One region of the Cupriavidus sp. R6-3 genome, then DNA from elsewhere that is predicted to be linked to it. Evidence: predicted binding sites of a transcription regulator. Region 1 holds the regulator's gene; the other holds the start of a gene.

Region 1 (4,195 bases):
CGCGCGGCAGCCGCGGCTTTCCCGACCTGACCGACCGCGACTGGCTCCATGGCGGCGACCCCGCCACCATCATGCAGAGCATCGCCAAGGGCCGGCATGGCGTGATGCCGTCGTTCGCCGCCGTCATCGACGAGAAGGCCGCGGGCGATGTCGCGCAATACGTGCGCTCGCTGTCGGGGCTCGCCTTCAACCCGATCCGCGCGGCTCGCGGCGAGCCGGTCTTCAAGACGACCTGCGTCGCCTGCCACGGCGGCACGGGCAAGGGCAACCAGGCGCTGGGCGCGCCCAACCTGACCGACAAGATCTGGCTGCACGGCAGCGCCGAGGCCAATATCGTCAAGGCGATCCTGCAGGGCCACGACAACCGGATGCCCGCGCACGAGGACATCCTGAGCCCCGAGCGCATCCGCATGCTGACCGCCTATGTGTGGGGCTTGTCCGCCGACACCGGCACGATGCCGGCCGCGGGGCGGTGATGGACATCGCTTGCGGCAACGGGTCAGCCATGCGGCCACTGCGAGGACAGCCATGAACGCCCCCGGCATCGATTCGACCGAGGCCTCGCTGTACGAGGTCCGGCGCAAGATCTATCCGCGCGCCGTCACCGGCGCGTTCGCCAGCTGGCGCGTCGCGATGGTGCTGGCCACGCAGCTGGTGTTCTACGGCACGCCGTGGCTGCAATGGAACGGCCGCCAGGCGGTGCTGTTCGATCTGGGCGCGCGCAAGTTCTATCTGTTCGGCCTGGTGCTGTGGCCGCAGGACGTGATCTACCTGGCCGTGCTGCTGGTGATCTCGGCGCTGTCGCTGTTCCTGTTCACCGCGATCGCCGGACGGCTGTTCTGCGGCTATGCCTGTCCGCAGACCGTCTATACCGAGATCTTCCTGTGGATCGAGCGCCAGGTCGAGGGCGACCGCATCGCGCGCATCCGGCTCGACGGCGAGCGCTGGACCGCGCGCAAGCTGCGCGTCAAGGCCACCAAGCATCTGCTGTGGATCGCGATCGCGCTGTGGACCGGCTTCACCTTCGTCGGCTACTTCTCGCCGATCGATGCGCTGGGCAGGGCGGTGCTGACTCTGTCGACCGGGCCGTGGGAGACGTTCTGGATCGGCTTCTACGCGTTCGCCACCTGGGGCAATGCCGGCTTCATGCGCGAGCAGGTCTGCAAGTACATGTGCCCCTATGCGCGGTTCCAGAGCGTGATGGTCGATAAGGACACCTATGTGGTGACCTATGACGCGCAGCGCGGCGAGCCGCGCGGCTCGCGCTCGCGCAAGGCCGACCCGCGCGCGCTGGGCATCGGCGACTGCGTGGACTGCAGCATCTGCGTGCAGGTCTGCCCGACCGGCATCGACATCCGCGACGGGCTCCAGTACGAGTGCATCGGCTGCGGCGCGTGCATCGATGCCTGCAATCAGGTCATGGACAAGATGCGCTATCCGCGCGGGCTGATCCGCTATACGTCCGAGAACGCGATGCGGCGCGCGTTGTCGGCGGCCAACGCGCGCCGCCGCGTGATCCGCCCGCGCATCGTGCTGTATGCGGTGCTGTGGCTGGCGCTGGTCGGCGGCTTCGTCTGGTCGGTGGCGGTGCGCACGCCGCTGAAGGTGGACATCATCCGCGACCGCCAGGCGCTGGCGCGCGAAGTGGAAGGGCGCTGGATCGAAAACGTCTACCGGCTGCAGCTGATCAACACCACCGAAGGCGAGATGGACATCGCCATCGCGGCGGAAAGTCCGGGATTGCCGGGACTGTCGGTCGAGTACGAGCGCGGCGCCGGCCATCTGGCACCAACCTCCAACCGGCTGCTGCCGCTGCGGCTGCGCGTGCCGCTGGAGCAGGCGGCGTCGGGCACCCATGTGGTCGACATCGTGGTCAGCGGCGCGCGGGCCGAAGCCGGCGCGGGCACGGGTACGGGCACGGACACCAGTGGCGTGCAGGTGCGGCAGTCCACCCGTTTCATCATTCCCGACCAACCTTGACGAGGCATCGACATGTCCCAATGCAAACCGTGGTGGAAGGAACCGTGGCCGTGGCTGCTGATCAGCGGCCCGGCGCTGGCGATGATGGGCTGCGCGGTGACGATCTGGGTCGCGATGCAGCACGCGGATCGGCCCATCGTCGACGGCGTGGTGCGTCAGGGGCTGGTGATCCGGCAGGCGGCGACGCCGGCGGGGGCGGTGACGCCGGCAGCTGCGATGGCGGCTGCAATGGCGCCTGCAACCGCGGCTGCAACGGCGGCCGCAACGGAGGCCGCATCGGAGGCTGCAACGGAGGCTGCAACGGCGGCCGCAACGGAGGCTGCAACGGAGGCCGCAACGACGGCCGCAGCGGCGGTCGCCACGCGGCACGCGCGCGACGCAGTGACTTCCCACGCGGTGGCGCGGCCATGAAGGCGCGCTGGCTGATGTGGGTGCTGTGGCCCGCCTTCGTCGGCGCGGCCGTGGCCTTCGTGCTGGTGTTCTCGCTGATCGATCCGCGCGAGCTGCGGGTCTTCGGACGGCCGCTCGAGCTGTCGCACGGCGCGGTCTATACGATCGGCTTCGCCGTCGCGTGGGCGGTGTGCGCGCTGTCCAGCGCGCTGACGCTCTGCATGCTGCCGGCGTCGATCCTGGCGCCGATGTCGTCGCCGATGTCGGCGGCCGACGAACTGGAGTAGGGCGATGGCGAAGCCGGCGATGCGAGCGAAGCGCGCAATGGGGGCAAAGCCGGCAACGGGGGCGAAGCCGGCAACGGGGGCGAAGCTGGCAACGGGGGCAAAGCTGGCAACGGAGGCAAAGCTGGCAATGGGGGCAAAGCGGGCAATGTGGGCGATGTGGGCAATGTGGCCAATGTGGGCGATGGCGGCCGCCAGCGCCATCGCCGCGCGGGCTTCAGCAGGCCGTCTTTCCCAGCAGCTGGCGGATGCCGTCCATGTCGACCAGCTTGACGTGGCGCTGGCGGATCTGGATCAGCCCGGCTTCGGCGAAGCGCGAGAACAGGCGGCTGACGGTCTCGAGCTTCAGGCCCAGATAGCTGCCGATTTCTTCGCGGCTCATGCGCAGCACGAACTCGGACGGCGAATAGCCGCGTGCCGACAGGCGCTCGGACAGGCTGATCAGAAAGCCCGCCAGCCGCTCCTCGGCGCGCATCGAGCCCAGCGTGATCAGCATCATCTGGTCCTGCGTGATCTCCCGGCTCATCAGCCGCATGAACTGGTGCTGCAGCGACGGCAACGAGGCCGACAGCGTCTGGATCTCGTTGTAGCGCACTACGCAGACCTCGGTGTCTTCGAGCGCGGTCGCGTCCGACGCATGCCGCATCTCGGTCAGCCCATCGAAGCCGACCACTTCGCCCGGCAGATGAAAGCCCGTGATCTGCGCGCGGCCGTCTTCCATCGTCACGTGGGTCTTCAGCGTGCCGAAGCGGATCGCATAGACCGCGTCGAGGGGATCGCCGAGGCGATAGAGCGATTCGCCCTTGCGCACGCGCACGCGTTCCTGCACCAGCGTGTCCATCTTTTCGACGTCCTGCGCCGACATGCCGATCGGCAGGCACAGCTGCCCCAGCGAGCAGGTGGAGCAGCGGGTCGATTGGTCGTTGAGGGGGATGGCGTTCAGCAATTGGAATCCGCGCGAAAGGAGGGAGTTGCCATCGGCATCGCGATGGGCGTCAAGCGTGCGGGCATTCTACCGTGCTGCTCCCCGTCGAGGGGAGCGTGAGATGGCAATCGGCGTACTGGCAAGCGTGTTTCTGCTGGCGCTGTTGGGCGGTGTCCACTGTGCGGCGATGTGCGGCGGCATCGCGCTGGTGCTCGAAGGCGATGACGCGCGGCGGGCCGCGCCGGTGTCGTTGTACCGCAGCCGCGCGGCGTGGGTCCGCGAACTGCTGGTGCTGCATGCCGGGCGCCTGAGTGCGTACGCAATGCTCGGCGCCTTGCTCGGCGCGGTGGGCGCGACCGCGTGGAAGACGCAGTATCTGCCCGTGCAGCGCGCGCTGTTCGCGGTCGGCAGCGCCAGCCTGCTGCTTGCCGGACTATGGACGCTGGGCGGCGCGCAACTGGTGGGGAAGGCGCCGGGTGTGAACGCCGTGGCGCGGCGTCTGGCGGCAGCCTGGGCGCGTTGGGGCGGAAGGACCATCGCGCGGCAGGACGCGGGGCCGGTTCCGCACGGCACCAGCCGGCGTCTGCTGCGCCGCTATGCCGCCGGACTTGCGTGG
Region 2 (3,561 bases), on a different contig from region 1:
GGTGTCTCTGGTTTCACCGCCGGCGGCCTGAACTTCGAACCACTGCCGACGCAACTGCGCAATCGCCCGGGGCAGGGCGTGGAGGCGCTGCTCGACGGCCGTCCGATACGCGTAGGGCGGCGCGACTTCGTCGAGGCGTTGGTGCCGCCGGCGCTGGTTCCGTCCGCGCTGGTTCCGTCCACGCTGGTTCCCCCCGCGCTGGTGCCGCCCGCGCCGGAGACGCCGGCGCTGGTTCCGTCAGGTCCCGCCGGCAACGAGGCGGCCCTCGATGCGCTGCGCCACCATCTGCACGACGGCGCCTCGCCGGTGTGGCTGGGCGACGAAGGCGGACTGCTCGCCGTCTTCGTGCTGTCGGACAGCGAGCGCGCGCAGGCGGCCGAACTGCTGGCGCGCCTGCGCGCGCTCGGACTGCGCTGCCATCTGGTTTCGGGCGACAGCCAGCCGACGGTGCGCTGGTGGGCCCGCCATTTCGGCATCGAAGCCGCGCAAGGGCGCATCAGTCCCGAGGGCAAGCGCGACTACGTGGCCGCCTTGCAGCGCGATGGCGCGGTGGTACTTGCGATCGGCGACGGCATCAACGACGGGCCGGTGCTGGCGCAGGCGCAGGTGTCGATCGCGCTCGCCAGCGGCGCGCCGCTCGCGCAGGTCGGCGCCGATGCGGTGCTGACCCACGACGGCATCGCCGACGTCGCCACCGCGCTGGCCATCGCGCGCCGCGCGCGTGCGGTGATCCGGCAGAACCTGGCCTGGGCCTTCGCCTACAACATGGTGGCCATTCCGCTGGCCGCCAGCGGCCATGTCAACGCCTGGATGGCCGGGATCGGCATGTCGCTGTCCTCGCTGCTGGTGGTCGCCAATGCCTGGCGCCTGCTGCGCGTGCCGAAGGTGCGCTAGCGATGGACACGCTGTTCCTGCTGGTGCCGATGAGCCTCGCGCTGGTCGCGCTGATCGCCGCGGCGCTGTGGTGGGCGCTGCGCGCCGGGCAATACGACGATCTCGAGCGGCCGGGGCAGGCGATCCTGCTCGACAACGACCGCCCCGATGCGAAGGCGGGCGCCGCGCGGCGGCCGGGCCGTTGCGATCTTCCCCACTGAGGTTCCCCGGGGCGCCATGCATCTGCACGGCGCTTGATCCGGATCAAGGGCGCGCCGCCCGACCCCCTCTACATTGCCTTTATCGCCTTCTTCTTTCCTGTTCCATATCCATCCTTGGGGGTCCGAATGGATGTCACCGCCGCCGGCCTGACCGGCACGGCCACGCCCGCGCGCGCCGCCGACACCTTCAACTACCACGTCGTGAGGCAATTCGCCGTCATGACCGTGGTCTGGGGGATCGTCGGCATGGCGGTCGGCGTGCTGCTCGCCGCGCAACTGATCTGGCCTGAACTCAATTTCGATACGCCGTGGCTGTCGTTCGGACGGCTGCGTCCGCTGCATACCAATGCGGTGATCTTCGCCTTCGGCGGCAGCGCGCTGTTCGCCACCTCGTACTACGTGGTGCAGCGGACCTGCCAGGCGCGGCTGTTTGCCGCGCCGCTGGCGGCCTTCACCTTCTGGGGCTGGCAGATCGTGATCGTCGCCGCGGCGATCACGCTGCCGCTGGGCATCACGACCTCGAAGGAATACGCCGAGCTGGAATGGCCGATCGATCTGCTGATCGCGGCGGTATGGGTGGCCTATGCGATCGTGTTCTTCGGCACCATCGCCCGCCGCAAGACCCGCCATATCTACGTGGCCAACTGGTTCTTCGGCGCCTACATCCTGACGATCGCGATCCTGCATATCGTCAACAACATCGAGCTGCCGGCGTCGCTGTGGAAGTCGTATTCCGCCTATGCGGGCGTGCAGGACGCGATGGTGCAGTGGTGGTACGGCCATAACGCGGTCGGCTTCTTCCTGACCACCAGCTTCCTCGGCATGATGTACTACTTCATTCCGAAGCAGGCCGAGCGCCCGATCTATTCGTACCGGCTGTCGATCGTCCATTTCTGGGCGCTGAACTTCACCTATATGTGGGCCGGCCCGCACCACCTGCAGTACACCGCGCTGCCGGACTGGGCGCAGTCGCTCGGCATGGTGTTCTCGCTGATCCTGCTGGCCCCGTCGTGGGGCGGCATGATCAACGGGATCATGACGATGTCGGGCGCCTGGCACAAGCTGCGCACCGATCCGATCCTGAAGTTCCTGGTGGTGGCGCTGTCCTTCTACGGCATGGCGACCTTCGAGGGGTCGATGATGTCGATCAAGACGGTCAACGCGCTGTCGCACTACACCGACTGGACCATCGGCCACGTGCATTCGGGCGCGCTGGGTTGGGTCGCGATGATCACGATCGGCTCGCTGTACTACCTGGTGCCGCGCCTGTTCGGCCAGCAGCGGATGTACAGCACGCGCCTGATCGAATGGCACTTCTGGATCGCGACCATCGGCGTGGTGCTCTATATCGCCTCGATGTGGATCGCCGGCGTGATGGAAGGGCTCATGTGGCGCGCCACGCAGCCCGACGGCACGCTGACCTACGCGTTCGTCGAAGCGGTCAAGGCCAAATATCCGTTCTACCTGATCCGTCTGCTGGGCGGCCTGTGCTTCCTCGCCGGCATGCTGGTGATGTCGTGGAACGTGGCGCGCACCATCGCGGGCCGCCGCGCCTTCGATCCCGTGATTCCGGCGGGGGCCACCGTCGGGACCGCCGTTGCGGCCTCCGCCGGCACCGCCGCCACCGCCGCCACCGCCGCCACCGCTCCCGCCGCCTGAACGCCATCCGGATTCCATCATGTCCCAACAACGACGCTTCTTTTCGCACGAGACGCTGGAGAAGAACATCGGCTGGCTGATCGTCTGCACCATCGTGGTGGTCAGCATCGCCGGCTTCGTGCAGATCCTGCCGCTGTTCTTCCAGCATTCGACCACGCAGCCCGATCCGGGCATCGTCCCTTACTCGCCGCTGCGGCTGATGGGGCGCGACATCTATATCCGCGAGGGCTGCGTCGGCTGCCATTCGCAGCAGGTGCGCACGCTGCAGGCCGAGGTCGAGCGCTACGGCCCTTACTCGACCGCCGGCGAATCGGTCTACGACCATCCCTTCCTGTGGGGCTCCAAGCGTACCGGCCCGGACCTGGCGCGCGTGGGCGGCCGCTACTCGGACGACTGGCAACGCATCCATCTGCGCAATCCGCGCGATGTCGTGCCCGAGTCGGTGATGCCTTCCTATCCGTGGCTGGCGAAGACCGTGCTGCCGACCGACGACATCCGCCAGCGCATGCGAACGCTGCGCACGCTCGGCGTGCCGTACAGCGACGCCGACATCGAGGCGGCGCCCGACGCGCTGAATGGCAGGACCGAAGAGGACGCGCTGGTGGCGTATCTGCAGGGCCTCGGCACCAATCGCCGCACCGTCGGCATCGAGGTCGCGGGCGTGGACCGCCGCGTAGACGGTAGTGCGGGCAGCAGCTCAGGCAGCAGTACAGACGGTAGCGCGGACGGCGGTGCAGACGGCAGCGCAGACCCCGCCACGGCAGGTGGCGCGCCGAGCGGGAGCCAATGACCATGGCGACCCTGACCG

Evidence for each region. Region 1 encodes FNR, which switches genes on or off when oxygen is low (the NO sensors DNR and NnrR bind a similar motif). Its sites were predicted from a motif close to TTGATNNNNATCAA; they were not measured.
Region 2: a site for FNR is predicted at 1,128-1,141, ahead of ccoN (cytochrome-c oxidase, cbb3-type subunit I). Genes of this name have one in related genera too.

What each region holds. Positions count from the first base shown of each region.
Region 1 is NZ_JCBAJO010000303.1:123-4,317, reverse strand. Features, by position in the region: partial or broken gene ccoP (cytochrome-c oxidase, cbb3-type subunit III) at 1-476, shown strand, start outside; gene ccoG (cytochrome c oxidase accessory protein CcoG) at 529-1,980, shown strand; partial or broken gene AC6EI8_RS24430 (FixH family protein) at 1,993-2,181, shown strand; gene AC6EI8_RS24425 (hypothetical protein) at 2,388-2,657, shown strand; gene fnr (fumarate/nitrate reduction transcriptional regulator Fnr) at 2,872-3,600, opposite strand; partial or broken gene AC6EI8_RS24415 (sulfite exporter TauE/SafE family protein) at 3,701-4,195, shown strand, end outside.
Region 2 is NZ_JCBAJO010000336.1:297-3,857, reverse strand. Features, by position in the region: partial or broken gene AC6EI8_RS25070 (HAD-IC family P-type ATPase) at 1-894, shown strand, start outside; gene ccoS (cbb3-type cytochrome oxidase assembly protein CcoS) at 897-1,094, shown strand; gene ccoN (cytochrome-c oxidase, cbb3-type subunit I) at 1,221-2,753, shown strand; gene ccoO (cytochrome-c oxidase, cbb3-type subunit II) at 2,773-3,543, shown strand; gene AC6EI8_RS25050 (cbb3-type cytochrome oxidase subunit 3) at 3,546-3,561, shown strand, end outside.